Regions from separate parts of the Mesorhizobium sp. CA12 genome, predicted to be linked through region 1. Evidence: predicted binding sites of a transcription regulator. Region 1 holds the regulator's gene; each other region holds the start of a gene.
The links. Region 1 encodes LexA, which represses DNA repair genes until DNA is damaged. Its sites were predicted from a motif close to TGTTCNNNNTGTGTTCNG; they were not measured.

Region 2: LB520_RS13360 (sel1 repeat family protein) is a predicted target of LexA. The motif match lies at 2,847-2,864, and genes of this name have one in related genera.
Region 3: LB520_RS05240 (UvrD-helicase domain-containing protein) is a predicted target of LexA. The motif match lies at 5,435-5,452, and genes of this name have one in related genera.

The regions. Positions count from the first base shown of each region.
Region 1 is NZ_JAIUHT010000001.1:833,354-843,561, forward strand. Features, by position in the region: gene LB520_RS04010 (LpxI family protein) at 1-196, shown strand, start outside; gene lpxB (lipid-A-disaccharide synthase) at 186-1,367, shown strand; gene gltA (citrate synthase) at 1,442-2,770, opposite strand; gene gltX (glutamate--tRNA ligase) at 2,949-4,373, opposite strand; gene LB520_RS04030 (ComEC/Rec2 family competence protein) at 4,476-6,941, shown strand; gene lexA (transcriptional repressor LexA) at 6,978-7,712, opposite strand; gene kynU (kynureninase) at 8,145-9,392, shown strand; gene LB520_RS04045 (alpha/beta hydrolase) at 9,440-10,208, shown strand, end outside.
Region 2 is NZ_JAIUHT010000006.1:316,303-326,510, reverse strand. Features, by position in the region: gene LB520_RS13370 (acetyl/propionyl/methylcrotonyl-CoA carboxylase subunit alpha) at 1-818, shown strand, start outside; gene LB520_RS13365 (ABC transporter substrate-binding protein) at 958-2,079, opposite strand; gene LB520_RS13360 (sel1 repeat family protein) at 2,447-2,713, opposite strand; gene LB520_RS13355 (hypothetical protein) at 2,892-3,080, shown strand; gene LB520_RS13350 (DUF2147 domain-containing protein) at 3,150-3,491, shown strand; gene LB520_RS29140 (hypothetical protein) at 3,839-3,973, shown strand; gene LB520_RS13345 (hypothetical protein) at 4,040-4,234, shown strand; gene LB520_RS13340 (AMP nucleosidase) at 4,510-5,970, shown strand; gene LB520_RS13335 (endonuclease/exonuclease/phosphatase family protein) at 6,098-7,108, shown strand; gene LB520_RS13330 (DUF922 domain-containing protein) at 7,140-7,736, opposite strand; gene LB520_RS13325 (electron transfer flavoprotein-ubiquinone oxidoreductase) at 7,872-9,551, opposite strand; gene LB520_RS13320 (hypothetical protein) at 9,804-10,208, shown strand, end outside.
Region 3 is NZ_JAIUHT010000002.1:218,979-229,186, forward strand. Features, by position in the region: gene LB520_RS05205 (hypothetical protein) at 1-381, shown strand, start outside; gene tnpC (IS66 family transposase) at 1,140-2,675, opposite strand; gene tnpB (IS66 family insertion sequence element accessory protein TnpB) at 2,745-3,101, opposite strand; gene tnpA (IS66-like element accessory protein TnpA) at 3,098-3,538, opposite strand; gene LB520_RS05230 (hypothetical protein) at 3,807-4,778, opposite strand; gene LB520_RS05235 (DUF6650 family protein) at 4,850-5,395, opposite strand; gene LB520_RS05240 (UvrD-helicase domain-containing protein) at 5,670-8,432, shown strand; gene LB520_RS05245 (MucR family transcriptional regulator) at 8,617-9,075, shown strand; gene LB520_RS05250 (hypothetical protein) at 9,650-10,208, shown strand, end outside.

The DNA of each region.
Region 1 (10,208 bases):
CGACTTGCCCTCCATCGGCCCGCAGACGATCGAAGCCGCACACGCCGCCGGGCTGGCCGGCATTGCGCTGGAAGCCGGCCACGCCCTGATTCTCGAAGGTCCGGAAACGCTGGCGCGCGCCAATGCTCTCGGCCTGTTCATCGTCGGCCTACCCGCCATGGAGGCGGCCAACAGGGAGCCGGCTAATGGTCGCTGACAAGCCGCTCAAGCTCGCGATCGTCGCCGGCGAGGAATCCGGCGATCTGCTTGGCGCCGACATCGTGCGGGCGCTCGAACGCACGACCGGCCGCAAGGTGCAGCTCGTCGGCATTGGCGGCCGCCACCTGCAGCAACTGGGGCTGACCCCGCTCTTCGATGGCGGCGAGATCGCGCTGATGGGCTTCAGCGCGGTGCTGCGCGACCTGCCGCGGCTGATGCGCCGCATCAGCCAGACGGCGGCGATGATCGCGGCCGAGCGGCCCGATTGCCTGATCACCATCGACAGTCCGGACTTTTCGCTGCGTGTCGCAAAGAAGGTCCGCGCAACGGCACCGGCCATTCCGATCGTCCATTATGTCTGCCCGAGCGTATGGGCCTGGCGGCCGGGCAGGGCGGTGGCGATGAAGCCCTATGTCGATCACATCCTCTGTATCCTGCCGTTCGAGGTGAAGGCGCTCGCTCGTCTTGGCGGACCGCCGGGCACTTATGTCGGCCACCGGTTGACGCAGGATCCGGGCGTGCTTGGCGCCGCCAAGGCGCAGAGCCAGCCGCGCGATCTCGCCGACGACCGCATCAAGACGGTGCTGGTGCTGCCCGGCTCGCGCCGTGGCGAGGTGCGGCGGCTGATCGAGCCCTTCGGCAAGGCGATGTCGGCGCTGCGCCAGCGCGGCCACCGCCTGCGCTTGCTGTTGCCGACGGTGCCGCATGTCGCCGAGCTGGTGAAGGCCTCGATCGCGAGTTGGGACGACAAGCCGGAAATCATCACCGAGCCGGAGCGCAAATGGCAGGCCTTCGGCAAGGCCGATGCAGCGTTGATCGCCTCTGGGACGGTTTCGCTGGAACTGGCGCTCGCGGGCGTTCCGATGGTTTCCTGCTACAAGCTCGACCCGATCGCGCGCCAGCTTCTGCAGCATTTGGTGACGACGTGGTCGGCGCTGCTGCCCAATTTGATATCCGACCGCGCGCTGGTGCCGGAATTCTACGATCAGTATGTCCGGCCGGAGAACCTGGCGCGGCAGCTGGAAGCCCTGTTTGCCGACACCGGCATGCGCGCCTGGCAAAAGGCGGGCTTTGCCGAGATTGCCCGGCGCATGGCGACCGAGCGACCCTCGGGCGAGATCGCCGCCGAGGTGGTGATGGGGTGCATAAAGAGAGCGAATAGGGAGTAGCGAATAGCGAATAGGGTTGTGTCGGCTTTGCCGCTTTCCCCCATTCGCTACTCGCTATTTCGCTATTCGCTCAATTACCTTTTGGCAATCGGCACGTAATCGCGTTCCGTAGCGCCGGTGTAGAGCTGGCGCGGGCGGCCGATCTTCTGGTGCGGATCCTCGATCATTTCCTTCCACTGCGCGATCCAGCCGACGGTGCGGGCGACCGCGAACAGCACGGTGAACATGGTGGTGGGGAAGCCCAGCGCCTTCAGCGTGATGCCGGAATAGAAGTCGACATTCGGGTAGAGCTTCTTTTCGATGAAATACTCGTCGGTCAGCGCGATCTTTTCCAGCTCCATCGCGATGTCGAGCAGAGGATCGTCCTTGATGCCGAGCTCGCCCAGCACCTCATGCGCGGTCTTCTGCATGATCTTGGCGCGCGGATCATAGTTCTTGTAGACGCGGTGCCCGAAGCCCATCAGCCGGAACGGGTCGTTCTTGTCCTTGGCGCGGGCGATGAACTCGGGGATGTGATCGACATGGCCGATCTCGCCCAGCATGTTGAGGGCCGCTTCGTTGGCGCCGCCATGCGCCGGACCCCACAGGCAGGCGATGCCGGCGGCGATGCAGGCGAACGGGTTGGCGCCCGACGAGCCGGCCAGGCGCACGGTCGAGGTCGAAGCGTTCTGCTCGTGGTCGGCGTGCAGGATGAAGATGCGGTCCATGGCGCGCGCCAGCACCGGATTGATCTTGTATTCCTCGCACGGCACGGCAAAGCACATGTGCAGGAAGTTGGCCGCGAAGCCGAGATCGTTCTTCGGGTAAATGAAGGGTTGGCCAATATGGTACTTATAGGCCATCGCCGCGATCGTCGGCATCTTGGCGATCAGGCGCATCGAGGCGACCATGCGCTGATAGGGGTCCGAGATGTCGGTCGAGTCGTGATAGAAGGCCGACAGCGCGCCGACCACGCCGCACATCACCGCCATCGGATGCGCGTCGCGGCGGAAGCCGGTGAAGAAGCGCGACATCTGCTCATGCACCATCGTGTGGCGCGTCACGCGATAATCGAAGTCGTCCTTCTGCGCCTTGGTCGGCAACTCGCCGTAGAGCAGCAGATAGCAGACCTCGAGGAAGTCGCCGTGCTCGGCGAGCTGATCGATCGGGAAGCCGCGATGCAGCAGGATGCCGGCATCGCCGTCGATGAAGGTGATCCCCGATTCGCAGCTTGCGGTTGAGGTGAAGCCGGGATCGTAGGTGAAGGCGCCGGTGGTGCTGTAGAGCGAGCCGATGTCGATGACGTCGGGCCCGACCGTCCCGCTTCGCACCTTCAATTCGTGCGTCTTGCCGGCGAGCTCGAGCCTGGCGGCCGACTCGCGCGTTTTGCTGCCCGGTTCCGGTTTTGTCGCAGCTTCGCTCATTCTCAACTCCTTTTGTTCCTCATGCCGGCAAGGCAATTCCTGCAAACGACACGTCGAAGTCACCGGAATGCGCGAACTCGCCACCGCATTTTAGGAGGTGCGTGCCAGATTGGGCCAAGCCCAATGTTGCACTGCGAAACACACCTTTCAATGCCAATCTTCTTGGGCCAGCTCGCTCCTAATCGATTTGATCTCCAATGCGCGCAAGGCTTTCCTCGCGGCCCAGCACGGCAAGCACGTCGAACACGCCTGGCGAGGTGCTGCGGCCGGTCAATGCGGCTCTCAGGGGCTGCGCTACGGCGCCCAGCTTGTACCCGCCGGCCTGCGCGAAGTCGCGGATCGAAGCCTCGGCCGAGGCGGCGTTCCAGTCGCCCTGAACAGAAGACAATGCGCTATGCGCGCCGCGCAGAATCGCGCGCGCATCCGCGTTGAGCAAGCCCGCCGCCTTCTCGTCCAACGGCAACGGCCGCTCGACGAACAGGAACGCCGCGCCGTCGACCAGTTCCAAAAGAGTTTTCGCCCGCTCCTTGAGGCCGGGCATGGCGGCAAGCAGTTGCGCCTTGCGCCTGTCATCGAGCTTTGCCGCGAGCGCCGGGCCGCCTTCGAGATAAGGCAAGGTGGCGACGAAGATGTCGAACAGCGCCCGGTCGTCCATCTTGCGCATATGGACGCCGTTCAGCGCCTCGAGCTTGGCGAAGTCGAAGCGGGCCGCGCCCTTGTTGACGTCGCCGATGTCGAACCAGGCGATCATGTCCTTAATCGACATCACCTCGTCGTCGCCATGGCTCCAGCCGAGCCTGGCCAGATAGTTGAGCAGAGCCTCGGGCAGGTAGCCCATGGCGCGATATGCCTCGACGCCGAGCGCGCCGTGCCGCTTCGACAGCTTGGCGCCGTCGGCGCCGTGGATCAGCGGGATGTGCGACATCGACGGCACATCCCAGCCCATGGCGTTGTAGATCACCGTCTGGCGCGCGGCATTGGTCAGGTGATCGTCGCCGCGGATGATGTGGGTGACGCCCATGTCGTGATCGTCGACGACGACGGCATGCATGTAGGTCGGGACGCCATCGGAGCGCAGGATGATGAAGTCGTCGAGATCCTTGTTGGGGAAGCGCACCTCGCCCTGCACACGGTCGTTGACGATCGTCACGCCCTCGGTCGGCGCCTTGATGCGGATCGCGCCCTTGACGCCTGCCGGCGCCTCGGAGGGGCCGCGGTCGCGCCAATGGCCGTTGTAACGCGGCGGCAGGCCTTTGGCACGTGCGGCCTCGCGCATCGCCTCCAGTTCCGCCGGCGTCTCGTAGCTGTAATAGGCCTTGCCCATGCGCACGAGCTGCTCCGCCACCTCGCGGTGACGCGGCGCGCGCTCGAACTGCGAGACGGCGTCGCCATCCCAGGAGAGGCCAAGCCAGGTCAGCCCGTCGAGAATGGCAGCCGTGGCGGCTTCGGTGGAGCGCTCGCGATCGGTATCCTCGATGCGCAGTAGCATCGTGCCGCCAGTGTGCTTGGCATAGAGCCAGTTGAACAGCGCCGTGCGCGCCCCGCCGATATGCAGGTAACCTGTAGGCGAGGGGGCAAAACGGGTGACGACCTTGTCGGACATGGAACTCTCGAGGAAGCGCTGAAAAATGCATGTTTCGCGCAGACTTCCACGCGACCGGCGTTCATGTAGCATAGGCGGTCTGGGGCGCAAGGGGCAGACCCGATGGCTGGACGTGGCCGGGGCGCGGAGGAGAGCGGGGGAACGACAGCAGGCGTCAGCGAACGCCTGATGTTTGCTCATGCCGTGCCCGAAGAGGGAACGCCGCTTTCGCTTCCGGCGCCGCGTCCGCCAGCCGGGCTTCTGCCGACCGGCGGCGGCACGTTACCGCCAGCCTCGCCGACAGCCAACGACGGCCGGATCCGCAGACGGCTTGGCCGCGTTTCGCTTCCTGCTCTGCGCCGAAGCGTTGGCACGGCGGCCGCGACCGAGCTCGACCGTGGCGTCGGCTTTCTGCTGGTGCCGGTGTTCCTGGCAGCCGGCGTGATCTGTTACTTCTCGCTGAGCGCCGAGCCGGACCTCTACAGGCCGCTCGCGGCGGTCGCCCTGATGGCGGTCTGCGCGGCGGTCTCGCGTTCCCGGCACAGAACGCACCTTGTCTTCATGGCGGCGTTTTTCTGCGTCTTGGGCTTTCTCGCGGCCAAGGTGGAGACCTGGCGGATGGCGACCCCGATGCTGGGTTCCGAAATCCAGACACGGCTGACGGGCCGCCTCGTCACCGCCGAGGCGATGGCCAACGGCCGTGTCCGGCTCACCATAGATCTGATATCCACGGAGCGTCCGAAGCTGCGCTACGCGCCGGACCGCATCAGGCTGTCGGCGCGCAGGATCCCGTCCGGCATGTCGGCCGGGTCGATGCTGACCGGCTATGCCAAGCTGCTGCCGCCGACAGGTCCGGTTCGGCCTGACAGCTACGACTTTTCCTTCGACAGCTATTTTGCCGGCATCGGCGCCAGTGGCTTTTTCCTGGGCGATCCGAAACTTGTCGCGCCGACCCCGAGTGCGCCAACGGAGGTGCCGTTTGGCGCACGCGTGGCATCGGCCGTAGAAAACGGACGCGAGGGAATTGCCGACCACATCAGGAGCAGCATCGGCGGTTCCGAGGGCGAGATCGCGGCGGCGCTGATCGTCGGCGTTCGTGCCGGCATTCCGGACGAAATCAACGAGTCGATGCGGCGGACCGGCATCTACCACATCATTTCGATCTCGGGACTGCATATGGCGCTGGTCGCCGGCACGATCATGGTCCTGCTACGCGGCGCCTTCGCGCTGTTTCCGGATTTCTCGTCGCGCCGGCCGGTGAAGAAATATGCCGCTGGCATCGCGCTGGCGTCGATCGCCGCCTATCTCGTGATCTCCGGCATCGTGGTGGCGGCCGAGCGAAGCTTCATCATGCTTGGCGTGATGCTGGTCGCCGTGCTTTTCGACCGCGCAGCGCTGACCATGCGCAACCTGGCGATCTCTGCCATCGCCGTCATCCTGGTCTCGCCGCATGAAGTGGTCGGCCCGAGCTTCCAGATGTCCTTCGCCGCCACCGCCGCCCTGGTCGGCGCCTATGCCGGCTTTGCCGACTATCGCGCCGGCAAAACGACCGCGCCGCCGGCAAAGCGTTCGTTTCTCGGGTTCTTATCGCGAAAACTGGCGATTGGAGCGGGTGGCGCCGCCGTGACGTCGCTCATCGCGGGCAGCGCAACATTGTTGTTTGCCATCTGGCACTTCCAGCGGGTGTCGCCGCTCAGCCTGCTGGCCAATCTGGCGGTCATGCCGATCGTCTCATTGGTCGTCATGCCGTTCGCCGTGCTGAGCGCGCTGGCCATGCCCTTCGGCTTCGACGGTCCCTTCCTCTTTGTCATGGGCAAAGGCCTGACGGCGATGATCGCCATTTCGGCATGGATTTCCGAGCGCTCACCGGTCGACGCCGTGGGGCTGATCTCGATTCAGTCGGTGCTGCTGGCGACGGTCGCGCTGGTCATCGCGACCATGGCTACCACTTGGCTGAGGCTTGCCGCCGTACCTTTCGCGCTCGCTGCGCTGCTGGCCATTCCGCACGTCCGCACACCGGACGTGCTTATCTCGGAGGATGCGCATCTGGTGGCGATGCCGATCGGCGGCGGCGAGCTTGCCGTCAATCGCGAACGCTCCAACGAGTTCACCACCGACAATTGGAAACGGGCGCTGAAAGCCGAGGAAATCGTGCCGCCGGAAAGGTTCGCCAAAGATACGCTGGACATTGCCGATCCCGTCGACCTGCCGCCCGGCTCGCCCTTCTATTGCAGCGGCGATCTCTGCATCGGTCGGCATCCTTCCGGCGCGATCGTCGCGCTCGCCGAGACCCGCGACACCGCCCGGCCGGCCTGCGGCTTCGCCGACCTCATCGTCATCAACGACGCCACGGCCTATAACCCGTGCCGCGATCCGCGTGTGCTCGTCGTCACCAAGCGGCAGCTGGCGCGCGACGGCAGCGCCGCCGTTTTCTTCGATCCGCAATCGGCAACCGCGCGGCCAACCGTCCGCTACGCGGTCGTAGAACCATACCGACCCTGGCACGAGCAGCGGAAATACACGCGCGAGGCGAGGGGACTGGCGCCCTATAAGCAGCCGGAAAAACCAGCCGCCGCACCGGCCCAATAGATTGTCGTCCGGGCGAAGAAGGCCGGGCAGTTCTGCTCAGTAGCGGCGGATAAGTCCGACGAGCTTGCCCTGAACCTTGACCCGATCCGGTCCGAAGATCCGGGTCTCATAGGCCGGGTTGGCGGCCTCGAGCGCGATCGAGGCACCCTTGCGGCGGAAACGCTTAAGCGTCGCCTCCTCATCGTCGACCAGCGCCACCACGATCTCGCCCGGGCTTGCCGTGTTGGCATTGCGGATGATGACGGTGTCGCCATCGAAGATGCCGGCCTCGATCATCGAGTCGCCCTTGACCTCCAACGCGTAATGCTCGCCGCCCATGATCATGTCCGGCGGCACCGAGATCGAATGCGTCTGGTGCTGGATGGCGTCAATCGGCACGCCGGCGGCGATGCGGCCCATCACCGGAATGGATACGGCCGCCGCGGCCTCGTCGTCATTGCTTGGTCTCGGAGTGCGCGATGGCGTCGTCGGCTTGACCTGGCGACTGAGATTGCCTTGGCCGCCCTGGATGACGCTTGGCGAAAACTTCTTCGCGGCATTCAGGCCAGGCGCGATCGAGTCGGGCAGGCGCAGCACTTCCAGCGCGCGCGCCCGGTTCGGGAGCCGGCGAATGAAGCCGCGTTCTTCCAGCGCAGTGATCAGCCGATGGATGCCGGACTTGGAGGCAAGGTCGAGCGCCTCCTTCATCTCATCGAATGATGGAGGAATCCCGCTCTCCTTCAGGCGTTCATGGATGAACATCAGGAGTTCATGTTGTTTGCGCGTCAGCATCGGCGGCCCCCACGGGTTCTGAAACCAGAATCAGAAAAACAAACCCAGAACAAACACTATCTGTTCCAGTTGTGTTCCGCAACCGTTTAAAGTTTAGTGAATTTGTTAAGGCTGCCGAAACAATGTCGCATCCGGTGACGGCCGGCTGCCCCTCCTGGGGCAGCGGCATTGATTCCGCTCGATTTTGGAGTTCCCCTTAAGCTGAAATACAACCCGACACGATCACGAAGCAGTGGTTGGGATCACGTCGGCTCGTACCGTAAGCGCGTGGCACCGTGAACGAAACGAACCCAAAATGCCAACGTTGGCGAAGTTCCGATCCGCAGTCTTCGCCGTCTATGGACCAGCTAACATAGGACCAAAGGTTCTTGCCCTGTCGCCGACGGTGGTGAGACAACCCCCTTGGCCAGATCGAAATGGAGCGGCAGCACAATGAGGGGAATTCCTGATCTCGCCGAAGTCGAGGCGATGGATGCCGCGGATCCGCTGCGCGCCATGCGCGATCGCTTCGTCTTGCCGGAAGACGTCATATACCTCGACGGCAATTCGCTGGGCGCCGCTTCGATCGACGCCTTCAGCGAGATCGAGACTGCCGCGAGGCAGGAATGGGCGCGGGATCTCATCCGCGCCTGGAACACCGCCGGCTGGTTCGATATGCCCATCGAGCTGGGTGACCAGCTAGGACGGCTGATCGGCGCGAAACCCGGCCAGACGGTCGTTTGCGACACGACTTCGATCAACATCTACAAGGTCCTGCATGCGGCACTTGCAATGCGGCCCGAGCGTTCGGTGATCGTTGCCGAGGACGACAGCTTTCCGACCGACCTCTACATGGCGGAAGGCGTCGCATCGACGCGGCCCGGCACGGTGCTGCGGCTCGAAGGCGCAGATGCCCCGACGATTGAGGAACTGGTTGACGATCGCGTCGCGGTCATCCTGGTCAACCACGTCAACTACAAATCCGGCCGGCTGCGCGACATGGCGGCGCTCACCCGCAAGGCTCATGAAGCCGGCGCGCTGATCGTGTGGGACCTCTGCCACACGGCGGGTGCGCTGCCGGTTGATCTCGACGGCTCGAATGCCGATTTCGCCGTCGGCTGCACCTACAAGTATCTCAATGGCGGGCCGGGCTCGCCAGCCTTCATCTACGCCGCGAACCGCCACCACCGCGACATTCGCCAGCCACTCAGCGGCTGGTGGGGCCATGCCCGGCCTTTCGCGTTCGAGCAGGGCTACGCCGCGGGCACGGGCATCCGGCGGTTCCTGTGCGGAACGCAGCCGGTGCTGTCGATGCGCGCGCTGAAAGGCGCGCTGGATATCTGGAACGACGTCGACATGACGGCCGTGCGGAGAAAAAGCGTCGCGCTGACGGACCTGTTCATCCGGCTTGTCGAGGCCAGATGCGGCGGCTTCGGTCTTGAGCTGGAGAGCCCGCGCTCACGCGCCGAGCGCGGCAGCCAGGTGTCGTTCGCCCATCCGCATGGCTACCAGGTGATGCGTGCCTTGATCGAGCGCGGCGTGATCGGCGATTTCCGCGCGCCATCCACCATTCGTTTCGGCTTCACGCCGCTCTATGTCGGCTACCGCGATGTCTGGAATGCGGTCGAGGTGCTGCAGGACATCCTGCGCACTGGCATCTGGCAAGACGCGCGCTTTGCCATCAAAACAACCGTTACCTGACTTTCAATCGGCGATGCCGAACAAATGACCTGATCGCGGAGACACCGTTGCTGGGACATCGTATTGTCGACTGGGATGACGCCTATGCAAATGGCGCCAATATCGCGGGCGGCGACCGCTGGCCGGCTGCGTGGGATCGGCCGGCGCGGGCGTTTCGCGAAAGGCTGCTGTCAGAGGGCAGGGCGCGGCTCGATGTTGTCTACGGCGAAGCGCCGCGCAAGCGCTTCGACCTGTTTCTCCCGTCTGCGGCGCCAAGGGGGCTCGTCGTGTTCATCCACGGCGGCTACTGGATGGAGTCGGACAAGAGCTCCTGGTCACATCTGGCTGGAGGCGCGCTCGGCCGCGGCTTTGCCGTCGCCATGCCCTCCTACACGCTGTGCCCGCAGACCAGGATCAGCGGCATAGTCGGCGAGGTCGCTGCAGCGATCGAGAAGGCGGCGGCCATGGTCGATGGTCCGCTGATGCTGACCGGGCACTCGGCCGGCGGGCATCTCGCCAGCCGGATGGTGACCACGGCCTCACCGCTATCATCCGATGTGGCGCGGCGCATACGCCAGGTCGTTTCGATTTCAGGCCTGCACGACCTTCGGCCGCTGATGTTCACAGCGCTGAACGAGACCCTGAACATCGACGAGCCGGAAGCGCGGAGCGAAAGCCCGGCATTGTTGCGGCCTCGACAGGGAGCCTGCATCACCTGCTGGGCCGGCGGCGGCGAGCGTGCGGAATTCCTGCGCCAGAGCGCGTTGCTCGCCAACATCTGGACCGGGCTCGGCGCCTCCACCCGTTCAGTGGTCGAGCCGGACCGACATCATTTCA
Region 2 (10,208 bases), on a different contig from region 1:
CCGGCGATGCGATTTCTCCCTTCTATGATCCGATGATCGCGAAGCTGGTAGCGCACGGCAAGGATCGGGCTTCGGCGCTTGGCACGCTGCGCGAGATGCTGGCGCGGACGGAAGTGGCCGGCTCGACCGTCAACACCGCCTTCCTGGCGGCGCTCGCTGCCGATGCCGATTTCGCTGCCGGCGATCTCGATACCGGGCTGATCGGCCGGCACCAGGCGGCGCTCACCGCCATTGCCGCGCCGAGCGACGAGACGATCGCCGCCGCGGCGCTGGCGGCGGCGGATACCGCCGTGCCCGTTTCCGCCGCCGATCCCTGGTCCACGCTTTCCAGCTATGCCCATTTCCACCCGCTCTCGCGCCGCACCCGCTTGCGCTATGGCGAGGAGAACATCCTGGCGCGGGTTTCGGCACGCTCGGACGGCCGCTTCCAGGTGGCGCTGGAGGCGCCGCATGATGCGGTGAACACGCATGATTTGAGGACCATGCCGCATGCCGCCCGCTGGCCCGGCCATGTCACCGTCTTCGAGGGCGCGGTCGGCTATACGTTCACGGTCCCCGATCCGCTCGCCAAGGCCGACGAGGCCGGAGCCGCCTCAAGCAGCCTGCGCGCGCCGATGCCGGGGCTGGTCAAGCTGGTGCGCGCCGCGGCGGGCGATGCCGTGATCAAGGGCCAGCCGCTTTTGATCCTCGAAGCGATGAAGATGGAGCACATGATCGCCGCCCCACATGACGGCGTGATCGCCGAGATCGCGGCAGAGGGCGCGCAGGTCAGCGACGGCACGGTGCTGGTGCGGTTTGCGGAGAATGGGCAGGGCTGAGGCGGCTGTTCGAATTGTCTCGTTAACGAGACAAAATAATTAGGTATGGCGGGACAACCTCCCCTGCACGTCAATGCCGCAGCACAAACGGAAATGGCCGGGCTCGTCCCGGCCATTTCCTTGATTCTTGCAGAACCGATTACGGCTTGATCGGCGCGTATTTGCCATCGTGCCACTGGTTGATGTCGTAGCTGGCGTTCTTCAGATCGCCCTTCTCGTCGAAGATGACGTCGCCGACCACGGTGCTGATCGGCTTGCCGTCCTTGAGCGCCTCGGCGACCTTGGCCGGATCGTCGGTGCCGGCGCGCTTGACGCCTTCGGCCACAGCCTGGATCACCGCATAGGAGAACAGCGTGAAGCCCTCGGGCGTGAAGCCGCCGGCCTTGATCTTGGCGACCGCGTCCTTCGCTTCAGGCTTGGCCTGCGGGTCCGACGGGAAGACAAACATGGTGCCTTCACCGGCCGGGCCGGCAACCTGCCAGAATTCCGGCGAAGCGATCGAGTCCGGCATGATCAGCTGGAACTTGACGTTCTGCTCGGCCGCCTGACGCAGGATCAGACCCGCCTCGGGGTGGTAGCCGCCGAAATAGACGACGTCGGCCTTCAGTTCCTTCAGCTTGGTGACGAGGGCCGAATAGTCCTTCTCACCGGCATTGATGCCCTCGTAATCGACTTCCTTAAGACCGCCGGCATTCATCGTCGCCTTCACGGCGTCGGCAACGCCCTGGCCGTAGGCGCTCTTGTCGTGCAGGACGACAACGTTCTTGCCGGCGTATTTCTTGGCGATCCAAGGGCCGATGAAGGCGCCCTGCGCGTCGTCACGCGTGTAGAGGCGCATGATGGTCGGCCAGCCGGCCTTGGCGGCGGCGTCGGTCAGCACCGGGTTGGACGAGGCGGGGCTCATCATCAGCGTGCCGGCTTCGGCATAGACGGCCGAGGCCGGAATGCTGGAGCCCGAGCAGGCATGGCCGTCGACGAATTTGACGCCGTTGGCGACGATGCGGTTGGCGACCGAGACCGCCTGCTTCGGATCGCACTGGTCGTCTTCGATGTCGAGCTTGATCTGGGAGCCGTTGACGCCGCCAGCCGCATTGATCGCGTCGGCGGCGGCCTGCGCGCCCTGCTTGAACTGGTCACCGATGGTGGCGAGCTGGCCGGTCATGGGGCCGACCACCGAAATGGTGATGTCGTCGGCGAAGGCAACCGGGGCGCTCATCATCAGGCCAAAAGCGGCCGCGCTCAAAATACCCAATTTTTTCATGACTATAAGAACTCCTCCACTTGCGCGTGCCGATCCGGCCGCGCTTCTTCCACAGAGCCGGGACAATTTCACCCTTCGCCGAAACTGTCGAGAGGACAGTGAGGCCGGCTTTGGTTCATTCCGACGAGGATTTCTTGGGCCACGCGCCTGATTACCAAGCGTAATTCAAAAAGCCGCGCCGACCTTGTTTCGGTCGGTCACGGCTTTTGCAGTCGAGCTCCCCAGACGCCCCCGCGCCTGAAACCCGCTCGCTTCCCTGTTTTTTGCGTGGCTTCGGTTGTCTCAACCCGCCACGTTCTCGTTCTTCTTGACCGGCCGTCTTTTCGCGGCCTTGTCCCGATGAGCTCTGAGCGCTACGCGCTGAGGATCAGTGCATCGTCATCCATTCGCGGGCTTCGCGCAGCGCCGTGGCGATCTCGACTTTCGACATGGTGGCCGACAGTTCCGAGCGCAGCTCGGCGGCGCGGGCCGAGCCCTTGATCGCGGCGATGTTGAACCATTTGTGGGCGGCAACGACATCGGTCTCGCAATCGCGGCCCGTCGCATACATCATGCCCAGTTCGAAAAGAATGTCGGCCTGGGCAGTTGTCCCCATGGCGCCGAAGCCGTCTTCAAGCATTTCAAAGCGTGCCATTTCAATCCCCTGTCTGGCTCCCGAGAGCTGCCTCCTTTTCCCTTGGTATCCCTCGGGGCGACCCGCTCTTTCGATGTTTTCGAGGATGACGGCTGGCCTTGAATCCGTCGTTAAATGGCTTGCTTAATTTGAGGAAAACAAAGCTAAAACAAGAGGTAAACGCGGAAAACCGTTAAGCATGGGAATCCAGCGTTTCAGCCATTTTGCGTCAAATTCGACGAAAATTGCCGGCGGCGGAATCAAGACTTCGCTAACCACGGAAACCGAAGCGTTTTTCGATCGCGTTTATTTTCAGTCGGCCGCGCGGCGAAAATCCTTGCAACCTTCCGTCGCGGCACCGCTTTCGTTTTGGCGGCGGCTGGATTAGCTTTACCTTTGCGTAAGGGGCAGGTAGGCGGACTGGAGCCCGCCGCAACCCTATAGGGAGGTGGACACGATGTTTCGAAAGCTGACTGTGGCCCTTGCGGCCACCTTGATCATGGCGGGCGCCGCATGCGCCGACCCGATCGAAGGCAACTGGCAGACGCAGGCCGGCGACACCGCGGCGATCGGCGGGAGCGGTTCTTTCTCGATCACGCTCAAGACCGGCAAATACGCCGGCAAGACGATCGGCTCGCTGAAGGCGGCCGGCGACAACAAATATGCCGGCAGCATCACCGACCCGGCAAACGACAAGACCTATTCCGGCAAGGCGACGCTCTCGGGCACCGCGCTCAAGATGAGCGGCTGCGTGCTCGGCGGCCTGATCTGCAAGAGCCAGACCTGGCACAAGCTCTGAGCGCCAATCTCCAGACCATACGAGACGGCCAAGGGCGTTTCACCGTTTTTGCGGAACGGTGAAACGCCCTATTTCTTTGTTTGACGCAATCCCGGGCGGAGAACCGCTCACACTTTTCCTGGAATTGCGTCTTTGTTTGACGCAATCCCGGACGGAAAACCGCTCACACTTTTCCTGGAATTGCTCTACGCGGCCCCGTTTTCTTTTGCAGCGACAGCGCTCCGCCGCGCTGTGGCACCGGCACGGTGCAAGACCCTCGTCAATCAATTTGAACCGCAGATGAATACCGGTCTCAGAACCGGTTCAGAGGCCGTCAGGCATTTTCTCCCGCATTGAAGGAGAGAGAAATGCTTGCCCGTCGCTTTACCATCGTTTGCCTGCTGATGAGCCTGTTCGGCATGCTCTTCGCCATCCTGGTGGCGGAGGCCGGTCATTCGGCCCGCCCTTGGGAACGGCCGGTGCCCGCATTGTCGGCCTCGTGAACCAAATCGAGCGCTGAAACGACAAAGCTTAAAATCGACCAAGCTGGAAACCGGGATACCACCGAAATGAACCGCATCGCCGACAATGCAACGAAGATCCTCCGGCTGCTGCCGCGGGCGATGCTTATCCTGATGCTGCTGGCAGCCCCGGTGCTGGCGGTGCCGATGATGCGGGCCGATACAAGCCATAGGATCGAGGCGCCGCCGCACAAGAACACCAGCGTAGGCTTCGTGTTGCTGATCAGCCTGCAGCGGGGGTAGGTGTGACGATATTCAGTTCAGGCCGGCCTGCGAAAAGCGGCTTCCTGCGCTTCCGGTGCTCGCGTAGCTCAAGTACGCTCCGCTCCGGTTCTCGGAATCCACTTTTCTCGACTCGGCCTGACCTGAATCGCGTCACACCTTGAATCGGAGCGATAACAAAAAATCTCCAGCTGGGTTGCGGTTCCTGTCCGCTCACCCCTCCCAACCGCTCTTCCAAATCTCTATATTGAGCCATGGAAAAGCGAATCTACCCCCAAGCCATCGACTCGGTCGTCATGCCGGAGCCCTTCGGCAAGCAGGACTTCCACGATGCCAGAAAGGCCGTCGCGGCGCTGCAGACGCTGTACGACCGCAACACCAAATTCCTGCGCGATTCTTTCTCAGCCCTTGCCGCGGGCGGAGATGAAAGCAAGCGCTACCGGGCCTTCTATCCGCAGATCGGCGTCACCACGACCTCGTTCAGCCAGGTCGACTCGCGCCAGGCCTATGGCCATATGCCGACGCCCGGCCATTTCGCCACCACGATCACGCAGCCGCAACTGTTCGAGAACTATCTCATCGAGCAGCTTCGGCTCATCATGCGCAATCACGGCGTGACGGTGACGGTCTCGGAATCGACGACACCCATCCCGCTGCATTTCGCCTTCCTGGAAGGCACCTATGTCGACGGCGCCGCCGCCGAGCGCATCAAGCGGCCGATCCGCGACCTGTTCGACGTGCCCGATCTCGACGGCACCGACGACCAGATCGCCAACGGCACCTTCGAGGTGGCGTTCGGCGAGCCGCGGCCGCTGGCGCCTTTCACCGCGCAGCGCATCGATTATTCGCTGCACCGCATGACGCACTACACGGCGACCAGTCCGCAGCACTTCCAGAACTTCGTGCTGTTCACCAATTACCAGTTCTACATCGACGAATTCGTGGCGCGCGCCCGCGAACTGATGGAGAGTGGTGGAGGCGGCTACAGTGAATTCGTCGAACCGGGCAATGTCGTGACAAAGGCGGGGGCCGGCTCGCCGAGCGAAGGAACGCCGCCGCACCGCCTGCCGCAGATGCCGGCCTACCACCTGAAGAAGCCGGGCCATGGCGGCATCACCATGGTCAATATCGGCGTCGGCCCGTCCAACGCCAAGACCATCACCGACCATATAGCGGTGCTGAGGCCGCATGCCTGGGTGATGCTTGGCCACTGCGCCGGGCTGCGCAACACGCAGGCGTTGGGCGACTATGTGCTGGCGCATGCCTATGTCCGCGAGGACCATGTGCTCGACGACGACCTGCCGGTCTGGGTGCCGATCCCGCCGCTGGCCGAAATCCAGGTGGCGCTGCAGGAGGCGGTCGCCGAAGTGACCGGCCTGTCGGGCTACGACCTCAAGCGCATCATGCGCACCGGCACCGTCGCCACCATCGACAACCGCAACTGGGAGCTGCGCGACCAGCGCGGACCGGTGCAGCGCCTGTCGCAGTCCCGGGCCATCGCGCTCGATATGGAATCGGCCACCATCGCCGCCAACGGCTTCCGCTTCCGCGTGCCTTACGGGACGCTGCTGTGCGTTTCCGACAAGCCGCTGCATGGCGAGCTGAAGCTGCCCGGCATGGCGACCGAGTTCTACAAGCGACAGGTGGCGCAGCATCTGACCATCGGCATCAAGGCGATGGAGAAGCTGGCCGAAATGCCGATGGAGCGGCTGCATTCGCGCAAGCTCAGAAGCTTTTCCGAAACGGCATTCCAATAACCGCACACCTGCCAGCGACCGGCGAGGCAATCGGTCGTCTTGCTTGGGCCGCAATTTGGCCGATAACCGGTCCGAACGGAAGACTGGGGCTTCGGAGAACATGACAACGGGCGGTGCGCGCTTGAGCATGATGGCTCAGCTGATAGTCCTGGCGATGATGGCATGCTCGGCTGCGCTCTTGGCCGGGTTCTTCGGCGCGCTGCATCCGGCCTTCGATTCCTTCTCGCATTTCCGCATGCATCTGAGCCTGCTGACGGCCTTGCTCGCGCTGGCCCTGCTGGCCGGTCCCTACCGGCTGCAGGCCGTCGCCGTGCTGGTCTTCGCCATCGCCTGCTTCGCTACGACGACGGGCGCACTGCCCAGATTGTCGGCTCAGCAGGCGGTCGCAAAGCCGGCCGACCGCATCACCTACAGCCTGTTGCAGATGAACCTGCGCTTCAACAATCCGACGCCGAAGAAGGTGCTGTCGCTGATCGGCAGGACCAACCCGGACGTCATCACGCTCGACGAAGTGTCCGGCATGTGGGCGAAGGAGCTCAGCTATATCGCCGGCGCCTACCCCTATCGTATCCTGTGCGACTACCCCAACGGCATTTTCGGCGTCGCGCTGCTCTCGCGCCGTCCCTTTGCCGCCGGCATCGCCCCGCGTTGCGAGCCGCGCGGCGCGATGGCCACCGCCATGATCGATTTCGGCGGCATTCCGGTCAATGTCGCCGCGATCCATCTCAGCTGGCCGTGGCCGAAGGAGCAATACTGGCAGATCGGCGAACTGGCGCAACCGCTGGCCGCGCTCGGCGAGACCGCCATCATGGCCGGCGACTGCAATGCCGTGCCGTGGAGCGCGGCGGTGCGGCGGGTGGCGCGAATGAGCGGTATGACTCTGATGCCTTCGGCCGGTCCGACCTGGATCCACCGCACGCTGCCTGACTTTCTGCGCCGCTATGCGGGCCTGCCGATCGACCAGGTGTTCAGCAAGGGCGGGGTGACGATCCTGTCATCGGCCCGGCTGGAGGACATCGGCTCCGACCATTTGCCGGTCCTGGTCGAATTCACGCTGCCGACCGACAGCAACGCGCCCGAGGACGAGCACAAATCGGCGCTGGCGGCGAACGACGCGCCGGCCAAGCCGCGCAGCTGACGTCCGCTTGGTAGGCGAACGGGCTGAAGTTTCAGTTCTTCCCTATCAATGTATTGACCAGTTTCTCGACATGGCCGCCGTCGCGGTGCTCGCGCGCGTCGAAGGCATTCTGCCTGGCCTCGTAGTCGGCATAGATCGTGTCGATGCGATGCCTGGCGTCCCAGCGAAGACCGGTGCAGAACCAGTTATCCGGCCGCTCGAGCCCGGCAAGCGCCGTCTCGGTTGCCCGCATCATCTGCTTGGCGATGCGGCCATGGGTATGCTCATGCTGGCGCACGCCGGCCATGAAACGGTCCCAGCGCTCGCGCAGGACCGGGCCGGACGGCGATGTGAGGCGCGGAAAGGTGTAGGTCAGGTCGATCATGCCGGTGGCCTGACGCAGCCGACAGATGCCGTTGTCCCGTTTCACGTCGAGGTTCCAATGCACGGTATAGCCGGTCTCGGCGATGGCGCGCGTGGCATGGCCGTGCCTAGGCCCGAGGCCATCCATCGCCTCGATCAGTTCAGCCCCGGTCCTGCCGGTGACGTCGTAGCTGCGCACATGCACGGTCAGCTTGGTGCCGGCGAAGGCAGGCGCGCAAGAAAGCATGCCGGCAGCAGCTAAAATCGCCAGGCTGATGCGCCGCATGTCCGCCTCCTCGTTTGAAGGCGAAGCAGACCATACTCGGCGCCCGGCTTCAACGGTCTCTGCCGATAAGGCGCGGCTACCCGACCTTCGCCGGGCCTGTTGGAGCGGCGGTCGAGACGGCCCGGTCGGAGCGGATCACATGCCCTGGTAAACCGGGCCTTCGCCGCCTTGTGGCGGCACCCAGTTGATGTTCCGGTTCGGATCCTTGATGTCGCAGGTCTTGCAGTGCACGCAGTTCTGCGCGTTGATGACGAAGCGCACATCCTTGGCCGACGGGTCAGCTGCGGCGTTGCCGTCCTTGTCCACCCACTCATAGACGCCGGCCGGGCAATAGCGGGTCGAGGGACCGGCAAAGACATCGTGCTCGGAACGCTGCTGCAGCGCCATGTCGCCGACGATCAGGTGCACCGGCTCGTTTTCCTCATGGTTGGTATTCGACAGGAACACCGAGGACAGCCGGTCGAAGGTCAGCACGCCATCCGGCTTCGGATAGGCGATCTTCTGATGCTGGGCGGCGGGTTCGAGCGTCGCATAGTCGGCCTTGCCATGCTTCAGCGTACCGAAAGGCGAGAAGCCGAACAGCGTGTTCAGCCACATGTCGAGACCGCCGATGCCGACGCCGACAATGGTGCCGAAGCGCGACCAGAGCGGCTTGACGTTGCGCACCTTCTTCAGGTCCTTGCCGATATCGGTGCCGCGCCAGGCTTCCTCGTAGGAAGCGAGCTCGTCATTGGCGCGGCCGCCGGCAATCGCCCCGGCCACATGCTCGGCCGCCAGCATGCCGGAGAGCACCGCATTGTGCGAGCCCTTGATGCGCGGCACGTTGACGAAGCCTGCCGCGCAACCCATCAGCACGCCGCCGGGGAAGGAAAGCTTCGGCACCGACTGCCAGCCGCCCTCGGTGATGGCGCGTGCGCCGTAGCCGATGCGTTTAGCGCCCTCGAAGGTACCGGCGATCGCCGGATGGGTCTTGAAGCGCTGGAATTCCTCGAAGGGCGACAGATAGGGGTTCTTGTAGTTCAGGTGGACGACGAAGCCGACCGCCACTTGGTTGTCCTCGAGATGGTAGAGGAAGGAGCCGCCGCCGGTCTTCATGTCGAGCGGCCAGCCGAAGGAATGCTGTACGAGACCAGGCTTGTGGTTCTCGGGCTTGACCTGCCAGAGCTCCTTCAGGCCGATGCCATATTTGCCGGGCTCGCGGCCTTCCGAAAGCTTGTATTTGGCGATGAGCTGCTTGGCCAAAGAGCCCCGCGCGCCTTCGCCGATCAGCACATATTTGCCCATCAGCGCCATGCCGGGCGCGTAGGCCGGGCCATGCGTGCCGTCCTTCTCGACGCCCATGTCGCCGGTGATGACGCCGCTGACGGCGCCGGCCTCGTTGTAGACGAGGCTTGCCGCGGCAAAACCCGGATAGATCTCGACGCCCAGCGCCTCTGCCTTGGTCGCGAGCCAGCGGCAGACATTGCCCAGCGAGACGATGTAATTGCCGTGGTTGTTCATCAGCGGCGGCATCAGGAAGTTCGGCAGGCGGAAGGAGCCGGCGGGGCCGAGCACCAGGAAATGGTCATCCGTCACCGGTGTCCTGAACGGATGGCCCTCCTCTTCGCGCCAGCCGGGCAGCAGCCGGTCGATGCCGATCGGGTCGACGACGGCGCCGGACAGGATATGGGCGCCAACCTCGCCGCCCTTCTCCAGGACGACGACGGAAAGATCCGGGTTGAGCTGCTTCAGACGGACCGCGGCGGCAAGGCCGGCGGGACCAGCGCCGACGATCACCACGTCGAATTCCATGCTCTCGCGTTCGATTTCGCTCATCGGCCCCTCACTGGCTCGCCATGTTCTCGCATTGTGCTGGCTCATGCGCTGGCATAGCGCATCAATTCGCGACGCGAAACCGGCACTGACGTGACAATGCCGATTTCGACAAAAAGTCGCGGTTTTCCCTACGAAAAGGCAGCAGCGGAGACCATGGCCAAGCATAGGCCAGCGCCACTTGGTTGACAGGCCAGGCGGCGACGGCATGTTTTTAATTGTTCGACGGCTTGGTTATCGGCGATACTTCGCGTCATGCGCAGTCCAGAGCCAGCCGGCTTTCCATCGAAGCGCTTACTCTTCACGCCAGGCATGGCCTGGCGCGCGGTTCTTCCGCTCCTCTTTTTGACCCTTCCGGCGGAAGCCGATCCGGTGAAGGTCTGGGCGACCGGCGCATATTCCTTCTCCGACGAGCTGGGTGGCTTCCGCATCACGGGGGCGTCTGGCATCGGCACCAAGGAAGACCCGCTGGTCATCAGGGAGGAATTGAACACGGCGACGCCGGTAACGCTGACGATCCGTGCGACCAAGCCGATCGAGCCCTTCGGCAAGGCCGGCGAGGTCGCCAACGGCGTGATGTACATGCGCATCGACGTGCTCAACAACAGCGCGCTGCCCTGGGTGGAGTTCCAGTTCGAGCTGCAGGAAATCCTCGACCAG
Region 3 (10,208 bases), on a different contig from region 1:
TGGTTGGCGATTTTTCAAGATGCGAAGAGCTTCGCCATCTTGGCTGACTTCCACGTCAAAGACATGACGCACAGTACCTGGCAGCTATGGATACCGGATACGACGTCGGAAGAGCATTTATATCTGAATTCCGAGGTACATGGTTCTTGCATCGCACACCTCGGAACGGCAAACGGTCCGGGCGCTCTGCTTGAGCAGATTCGCAAAGAGATCATCGCTTGCAAGGAATTCGATGAGCTTTCAGCGATGAGGTATGGGCTATGGCCGATCGTTCTAATGGCTTGCCTGACATATCGATTGCCGATTCCACCACATTTTTGGACGATGACACTGCTACCGGATGAGAGCAACATTGCCAATTCGGGCAACGCTTCCGATTAAACTAATCCAAACGTACGTGAGGTTGTGCGTCGACTCTCGTCAATCTCCACCTCTCTACAGTGCTGCCAATACAACGTGCGTTGATACGTGTTGTCTGGACCGCGATGGGGAAGCGGCATTGTTTGTTGCCACAATCGATCAGCGCGCTATTGCTACGTAAGCGGTGTTCTCAGGCCACGGCCTTACGCTCTTGATCGGTGATGTAGGCACAAGGCAGGAGATCGTCGATCTGGCCGTTTGGGTTCCCCGTTGACGGTCCTGGTGAGCACGTTGGCGACATAGCTGAGTGGCTCGACGTCGATCAGCCTGCAAGCCTCGATCAGCGAAGCGACGACGACCCAGTGCTCGGCGCCGCTCAAGGTGTGTAGATACGCCTTAGGCGACTGGTCGAGGGTGCGCATGGTGCGGAGGGTGATCTGGAACGACGAGTAGGCACGTTTCCGAACACTTTAACCAACGGTGCGGTTTTCAATGTCATAAATCGCAGAATGACATGGTTAAATCTGAGACGGCGAGATATTCCGGGAGTCATATTGGCTGTTGCCTTGGTATTGGGCGCTGCGGCGTTGGCGATGTGGTATGGACACCAAACGGGCGCTCATCTTGCCGACCCCAATTGGCGTTGCGTGAACGGTCCAAAAGGCATGGTTTGCGACCGTCAGCCCGGAGGGTAACTGTCATTGGCGTGGCAAATCCAACTTTAAAGCAGCCGACCCTTGGGCTGGCGGCTGCTGCGGAACGTTTGTAATCGGGTGTTCTCAGGCCACGGCCTTAAGCTCGGGAGCGGCGGCGACGTAGGCCCAAGGCAGGAGATCGTCGATTTGGCTGTTTGGGTGGCCGTTGACGATCCTGGCGAGCACGTCGGCCAGGTAGCCGAGCGGCTCGACGTTGTTCAGCTTGCAGGTCTCGATCAGCGAAGCGACGACGGCCCAATGCTCGGCGCCGCCGTCAGAGCCCGCGAAGAGGGCGTTCTTGCGGTTGAGCGCGATCGGACGGATCGACCGCTCGACGGTATTGGAGTCGATCTCAATGCGTCCGTCGTCGACGAAGCGGGTGAGCCCCTCCCAGCGTGACAGCGTATAGCGGATCGCCTCGGCGAGCTTGGCCTTCTGGCTGATCAGGCCGAGCTTCTCACGCAGCCAGGGCTCGAGCTCGGCCAGGATCGGCCGGCTCCTTTCCTGGCGCCCGGCACAACGTGCGTCTGCCGGCTGGCCGCGGATGTCGTCCTCGACGCGATAGAGCTCCGCGATGCGCCGGAGCGTTTCGCTCGCGATCGGCGCTGGGCCGGCTGCGGCGAGTTCGTAGAAGCGCCGGCGCACGTGCGCCCAGCAGAAGGCGAGCGTTGCGCCGCTCTTGTCGGCGAGCACCCGATAGCCACCATAGCCGTCGACCTGCAGGATTCCGGCAAAGCCCGCCAGATGAGCGATCGGTCGCTCCGCCTTTCGGTCCGGCGCATAGATATAGGCGACGCCTGGCGTGTCGCTCCCATTCCATGGTCGGTCATCGCGAGCGTAGGCCCAGAGCTGCCCGGTCTTGGTCTTGCCGCGGCCGGGATCCAGCACCGGCGCCGTGGTCTCGTCGGCAAAGAGCTTGGGCGAGGCTTTCAGCTTCTCCAGCAGCCGCTCGTGGACCGGACGCAGATGCCAGGCGGCGCGGCCGACCCAGTCGGCGAGCGTGGAACGGTCGAGGTTGATACCCTGCCGGGCGCAGATCTGCGCCTGACGATAGAGCGGCAAGTGATCGGCATATTTGGAGACCAGAACCTGCGCGACCGTCGCCTCGGTCGGCAGACCGCCTTCGATCAGCCGGGCGGGCGCCGGAGCCTGCACGACCACGTCCTCGCAGGCACGACACGCATATTTGGGCCGGCGCACGACGATCACGCGCAGTTGCGCCGGCACGATGTCGAGCCGCTCGCTGACGTCTTCGCCGATCCGATGAAGTCCGTCGCGGCAGCATGGGCAGGCATGGTCCTCGATGTCGACGACCATCTCGATGCGCGGCAAATGCGCCGGCAGCGCGCCACGGTTCGCCCGCCGCTTTGCGGTGCGCTCCCTGCGCGTGGCAGGATCGGCACGCTCGGCCTCTTCCTCGCCTGCCGCCTCGATCTGCTCGACCTCCTCGAGGCCAAGGAGCAATTGATCTTCGGGCAGGCTCTCGGCCCGGCGACCGAAGCGGTGCCGCTGCAATTCCTTGATGATCTGGGCCAGGCGAGCATTCTCGACATCGCGCGCCAGGACCATCGCTTTCAGCACATCCGGATCGTCGGGAAGCTGGTCCGCCGTCATCGCCATGATCGGATCAGACCATATTCGCCAGTTCCGAGCGATAGCGGAATCCGGGCTGATTCACTTGGTCGCGGATCAACCCGCCTGCGCCGGAGTGAGCGTCCGGCGGGCTTCATGGACCCGGCGCCAATCAAGCCCCTCAAGCAGCGCCGACAACTGGGCGGCCGTCAGCCGCATCACGCCATCCTGCACTTTCGGCCAGCGGAACTCGCCATCCTCCAGCCGCTTCGCATAGAGGCAGACGCCGGTGCCGTCCCAGAAGATCAGCTTGATCCGATCCGTTCGTTTCGCCCGGAAGACGTAGACTGCGCCACTGAACGGATCGGCGCCCATCGTCTCGCGCACCAACGCAGCCAGCCCCTCCGCACCCTTGCGGAAGTCCACTGGCTTCGTTGCCACCATGACCTTGACGGCGCCCGTCGGCCCGATCACGAGGTTGCCTTCAGCGCACGGATCACCGCCGCAACCGTCTTGGCGTCGGCTCCCCGGCCGACCCGCATGGCGATGCCGTCGATCTCAAGCTCGATCACGCCAGCATCTCGGGCCGTCTTCCGCTTCTGCGGCTGCGCTGGACGCGTCGGTGCGGATCCTGGAGGCGGCGCCGTCACCACCGCCGGCACGAAGGCCGGCGATTCCTGCTGCACCCAAGCGGCCTGTTTGCGCGCTTCACGGCGCCAGGCGAACACCTGCTGTGGCCTGAGACCATAACGCCGGGCGACTTCGGAGATGATTGCGTTCGGCTCCAGCGTCTCCGCGACGATCCGCGCCTTATCATCCATCGACCAGTGACGCCGGCCGCCAGCGCCGTTGATCACCTCAAAACGCCGAAGCTGCCGCTCCGGGTCAAGCGTAAGGTCAAGTCCAGACACAAGCCTATCTCCGATCCCACTACAGGATCGGCAACCTCACAGATCGCGATCACTCCCGAAAGGTGGCCCCAAAACACCGCTTACATTGCTACCGTAGTAGCCCCAGTTCCGTCGTCTGGGCAGCATTGGGCATGGATAGATGGAACTGCGTGGTTAGGGCGTTATCGCCTCCGGAGTGTCCCGACCTATCCTCACTGGCCGCGGGAATATCGGACGGATTCGTGTCCTATCGGCATTTTGCCGCGGGAGTTCGGTCATTCTTTGCGATTCAGAACGCAGCCCAGTCGATTGCGACAGTTCCGCCGGCGAGTGTGGGAGGGGCATCAGCACGAAAGTAATTTTCGCCCTCTCGAAAATTCAGCACGAGCATTTTCTCGTCCGCGAATATGCAGTTCGAGAAGTCACATTTCTCAAAAGCAAATTTATAATTCGCGTAATGATTCAGTGAATCAATCGATTCGACACGAGTGATACCGCAATTCTTGAACATGGATCTCTCAAATCGACCATCCATCGTTACGCGCTTCCATCGCGCTATTGTTACCCCGTTAAATGATGCATTTTCCAGGCTATCAATTTCGTATTCGTCATCGACCGGAAATTCTCCGAAATATCTTACTGAGGCGAATCCTGGAATGTAGTGCCAGTATACAGGATCATCGTCGTAGTGATAATCCTCTTCGGCTTCCGCAACATAGAATGTGATGCTTCGACCGGTGTTAAGACCTGCCTTGTCTCCAGACCGCATGACCCCGGAAATCTGTTCTCGATGCCGGTTGCTGTGATAGTTACGCATGTGATCTTCGACAAAATCAGCGAGCAGGTTCATCGCGCTCCACGCGTAGTCCCCTTGCCCGCTATGAATGAGCACGCTTAGAGTAGCGACACCGGCAGACACATGGGATGGTTTGCTTGGCTCGCTCAGAAGTTTAGCTCCCTCCTGAAGGAGTCTTGCGCGCCCTTCGTTCTCAGCTTGATTGGCCTGCCGAACGCTAATGGAACCTCGCCAGCTAACCGTGCAAAAAGTTACCAGCGCGAACAGTGCAACGCCGAACGGGGCGAGCGCTTGGGCCAAGCGGGTATCATGCTCGCCATCGAAGCCATCACCGAATATGAACAGAAAAGCGGCTACGATAGCGACGGCCGTGAACGTCGCACTGACGATAGACAGCACATACCAATGCTTTTCGGTTATAGTTGGCCACTCGCCGGTTGAATCCTTGCCCCTACGTTCGGTCACATAATCCCCCAGCCTTGACGTTTATCCGCACGCACATGTCAGCATAGCGGCAGTGTTGTAGTGCTACAGATTCAATCCTGGCGCTCGACAGCAACGGGGAAGATCGACGCAAGGTCCTCCTCCACGTCTATCTCGAATTCGGCGGCAAGCGCCGAAAGCTGCAATCCAAAGATTGCCCGCAACTCCCCCAACGCCACGAAATAGCCGGGCGTCAACGGGCGCTCGCTATGATCATGCCACCGGATTGGTGATCCATGATCGACGTCGTTGCGCAAGCGATAGGCGATGTTTCGGTAGTCCGGTGGCGCATCCTCCAAAAAACGCCGGGAGGCTGTGCGCAGATGCCGGACGCGCCGTGCAGCTGGCGAATTTTCGGGAAGGTCGTTCAAGATTTGCGTAAGCTCATTGCGAATCTGAATCACCGACTGATCAACTTGGCCCGGAACTTCGAAATGCATCGGCACGTAGAGCACACGCCGATTCTCCAGGAAATTGAACAGCCGCAAGACCACCGTCCGTTGTGCGACTGGCGGATCCCAACTCGCGCTAATACTGAAGAACCCGATGCCCGTGAGCCTGCTTCGAATGGTGTCGAAGCTTCGCCGAACGATTGCCATCTACTGCCCCTCCACTTCAGATTCGCATCATTGGCGCGGTAGAACGTAAAAGGAAAGCCCGGCGCTTGGCAGGGTGTAATTCGCCGCAACCATCTAATGAGATCATTGACGCGCAGCCGGGGTTGGGTTGTTTCCCGTGACGGGCAACGGAAAAGAGCCGCGACCTACATCGCGGCCCGATCAATTTCCAACCATGATGATTTGGAACATCTCAATCTGTTGCTGATATTCGCTCCTGAGGACATCTTGCTTACCGAGCGTATTGAACGTGGCCTTGACCAAATTGCTATCTGGCCGCTCGCGGACCTACCGGCCAGGTTTCTTGGCGCGAATGTTTCCAGCGGGAAAATGGAAGCTGACCCTAGACCCAAAAAACTCGGGGCATTTCCGGCTGGCTCAAGATAGCGAGGTCGAGCTCAGCTGCCTCGATATCGTGTCGATTTCCACCAGCAAGGCTCTCTTGTGGCACACTGTGGAGATCCGCGCTCGTGGCAGAACAGACTTGCTATCGGCGCTGTCAGGTGACGCGGCCACACAACTGGCCGCAGACCTTCATGCCTTCATCAACACTCACCTTTTTGGGCTGCTCGCCACCGAGAAGGATCGCCTGCTGGATGTCGACGAAAGGCTTCGCGAGATTACCGAAGGCAACAGACAGTATCTTGCACAGGCCGATCTGGGCAGGGCTGTTGCCGGCGTCCCTGGCGCCGCGGCGGCTGCCCTGTCTCACCCGCTTCTAAACCAGGACATGATGCCGGCAGGGATCAAGGCCTCCCTCCCGGCCTCGTTCGCCATGATAACGGACCCGGGCGTTCGCCATGCCTACAACGAGGCTTTCGTCAGCGCGGAATTGACAAGGTTCCAGTCATTCTTCGACGATCTCGACCGGCGCTCGTTTTCCGATCAGCAGCGCGAGGCCTGCATCCGCCTGGAGGACAACAACCTGCTGGTCGCCTCGGCAGGGTCTGGCAAGTCCGCGACCATGGTGGGCAAAGTCGCCTACGTTCTTCAGAAGCAGCTCTATCGGCCCGAGGAGATCCTGCTCCTGGCTTTCAACAGAAACGCAGCCGATGAACTCAGGACGAGGATCGCCGCCCAGTTACAGGTCGCGGAGGACGCTCTGGGGTGTCGGGTCACTACATTTCATGCGCTGGGACGCGGAATCATTGAGGAGGTCGAGGGTCGGCCACCGCAGCTCGCCAACTGGGTGGATCATCCCGCTGGCGAAACCAGGGTCATCGAGGCGATAATCCAGAACCTTGTAGAGAGCGATCCGGAATTTGCCCGGATGTGGGCCGAGCTTCTCGTCGTGCATCCCAAGGCCGACATCCCGATAGAGGTATTTGACGGGGAGGCCGACTACCGGCGCTACGTATCGGACACCCTTAGAAAGGGTAGCGCCACGATCGGTTCCTTGTCCGCCGTGATCGTAAAGTCGTTGCAGGAGAAGAAGATCGCCAACTGGCTTTGGCTGCATTCAGTCGCCTTCGAATATGAGCGACAAATTGCGGTGGAGGAAGACGGTGGCGACATCCGCCATCTGCATCCAGATTTCTACTATCCGCAGACCGAAACTGTGCATGAGCATTTCGCGCTCGATGCGGACGGAAGCTCACCCTTTGCGGACTACGCCGAGCACGCCGAGAACAAGCGGCAGGCATATCGCCGCAATGAGATCGATTTCTTCGAGACTACTTCCGCTCAAGCCAGCGACGAGACGCTGCTCAGCACGCTGGAGTCCGAACTGACGCGTCGCTCAATACCTTTCGAGCGAAAGAGCTACGCCGAAATCACCAAGGCGCTCGATCCGGTCGTTATCAAGCACTATCACCAGCTGATATCCACCTGCTTGAAGCACATACGTGCCAGTCACCTCACGCTCGACATGCTGCTCGAACGTGCCAAAACCTTGCATGACAAGGAGCGCGGGAGGCTGTTCGCGCGCGTGGTCTGGACGATCACTCAAGGGTATTCCCGGAAGCTTGAGGAAACCAGGCGGATCGACTTCGATTCGATGATCGCGGATGCGGTTCGGCTGGTCGAGACAGGCCGATATCGAAGTCCCTACTGCCTGATTCTGCTGGATGAGTTTCAGGACATTTCCGAGCCGCGCGCCAACCTCATCAAGGCGCTCAAACAGCAGAAAGCGTTCAGCAAGGTGTTCGCGGTCGGAGACGACTGGCAGTCGATCTATCGCTTTGCCGGATCCGACATCACGATCTTTACCCGGTTCGAAGCGAATTTCGGGACCAGTTGGCAGGGACGCCTGGAGCAGACGTATCGCTGTAACCAGCTCATTGCCGAGACGGCTGCCAAGTTCGTCCAGCGCAATCCTGAACAGATCAAGAAGTCCGTCCGCTCGACGCGCCCGGCCGTCTCGCGATCGATTCGTGTCATTCCCGTCGATGATAAACGCGACAAGCCTGACTTCGCAGCGGCCTGTCAACGCCTGCTCGAACGGCTTGATGCCGCTCTGGGTGACATCGCCAACCGGTGGCGCGACAAAAAGCGCGACAAGCTCAAGGTTCTGGTTTTGTGGCGCTACAACGTCCTCGATCTCTTCGAAGGAAGGCCGCCGTCCTTTGCCAACATCGAAGTGACCGGGCTGTCGTTTCACCGGGCAAAGGGCCTTGAGGCCGACTATACGATCCTGCTCGATGTCAGCGAGGGCAATTACGGCGTACCAAGCCGCATCGAAGACGACGAACTGCTGAACTTGGTCATTCCCCGACCCGAGACCTTCACCTACGCGGAAGAACGACGCCTGTTCTACGTAGCGCTCACGCGTGCCAGCCGAGGCGTCTACATGCTTACCAATCGCCGTCAGCCATCCCGCTATATTCAGGAACTTTGCGAGATCGCCGGCGACGAAGTTCGCTTCGAGACGGTTGAGGGAGCGGAATTGAGCCAATGTCCAGCCTGCCTCGTCGGCCAATTGGTGGAGCGGCGCAACAAAGACGGATCGAAGTTTCGTGGGTGCAATCAATTCCCGGATTGCAAACACACTGAACCGAAAAGCTTAGTCCGAAGACGGTAACCGCCTGCACTCATTGTGACGGCGAACAGGGACCCTCAACGACCTCGCGCTCCTAACGAGCATTGAGCCGTGCTGTGGCCGGACGGGGAAAGGACCGGCTGGTAGATTTATCTCGGCATCGCTCAAAATTGCGATATACGAAAAGTGGGCGATGCGCATTTGACCCCATACCAGGAGCGAATACTTGAGTGATCAAAACGAAGCCGTGACGGCTGATCTGGTCGGGCTGACTGCAGACATTGTCTCTGCCTATGTCAGCCAAAACCCCCTGCCCGTCGCTGGGTTGCCGGACCTCATCGCGTCGATACATTCGTCGCTTACAGGCCTTGGTCAGCCGAATGTGCCCGAGCCGTCTCAGCATGAACCCGCCGTCAATCCGAAAAGGTCGGTGACGCCAGATCACATCATCTGCCTTGAAGACGGGAAGAAATTCAAATCGCTGAAACGCCATCTCGCGGTACACTACGGACTCACTCCAAACGAATACCGCGAGAAGTGGGGGTTGAAGCCAGACTACCCGATGGTTGCGCCAAACTATGCGGCCCAAAGATCCACGCTAGCAAAGGCGGCGGGGCTTGGACGCAAACCGCAACCTACCCCGACCCGAAAGGCGCCTGCAAAACGAAAGCCAAGGGCTTCGTAAAGGCGGCGCCGTTGGTGGGTCAAACCTCGGGCGCGCCGCGACGGGCATTAGCCTATCGAGAACGTGGTCCATGCCACCTAATTTCGAGCGATCTTCGGCGACGTTGCGAGGTATGCAGAGCGTCGCCGATAGCAGAAGAGTGCTTCCTCGATAGTGGGTCTCGCGATGTAGTGGTCTTCCGACTGGAGCGCCGAGATAAAGGCTTCGATCAAAGTCGCACTGCGGATCGAGACCCGCCAATTTCCTTTATCAGCGCGCGCAATTCGGCTGGAGGCTCAAGGCAGAAAGTTCGAAAAGCTTCCAACAACCCCAGTCGATTCGGATTCGCTTTCCTACCTTAAAACGGCAGAAGTTTTGCCATGGCACTCGTATTTATGCATTAAGTCAATAGCTTAGACCGATATTGGGTATCCGCCGCCTTCAAGCAGATTGGAATCCAGCGCCGGTTGCGTCCGCAAGCCATGCAGCTGGTGCCTTTTGAGCTAAATTTGATATCTAGAGCAGATTGCCCTGCCTTTCTGGTATATCCACGGCGTAGTGCTCCATCCCGGCTTCTCACATCAGAATCGAGTCCATGTACGTAGACGCACAAACACGACGGAAAGTCCTCGTCCTAAAGGATGTTGCGGTTGAACACTTCAAGCATGAAAACTGGCTGGAGCTTGGCACTCTCACCGGCTGCTACGACTTGATCAGCTCGCACTCCCGGCTCCTGCGCAGCCTCAGCTTCGGGGACGACGACTACGCTGGCTGTGCCTTGGAGGTGTTGATGCGCATTGTTGAACGTGAGGAAGCCAACTTTTCCGAAGTTGACAATTATATCGGCGGCAAATTTGGGGGCGGAGGCCAAACGATCTCGAGCGCCGCGAACACCGGGCCTCGCATCTATTTTCAGCCATCTGCCTTCACTTTGCCGGCGGAATTACCAGACCCCTATCTGGTTTCGGTGATGATGCCGTTCTCCGCCGGCTTGAATGGCGTATATAGTGCGATTCAGCAAGCCTGCAGCCAAAGCGGCATGAGCTGTGAACGGGCCGACAATATCTGGAAGGAGTCGGCCGTCATCCAGGACATTTTCGGTCTCATCTACCGATCGTTCGTTGTCGTTTGCGATTTCACCGGCAAAAATCCCA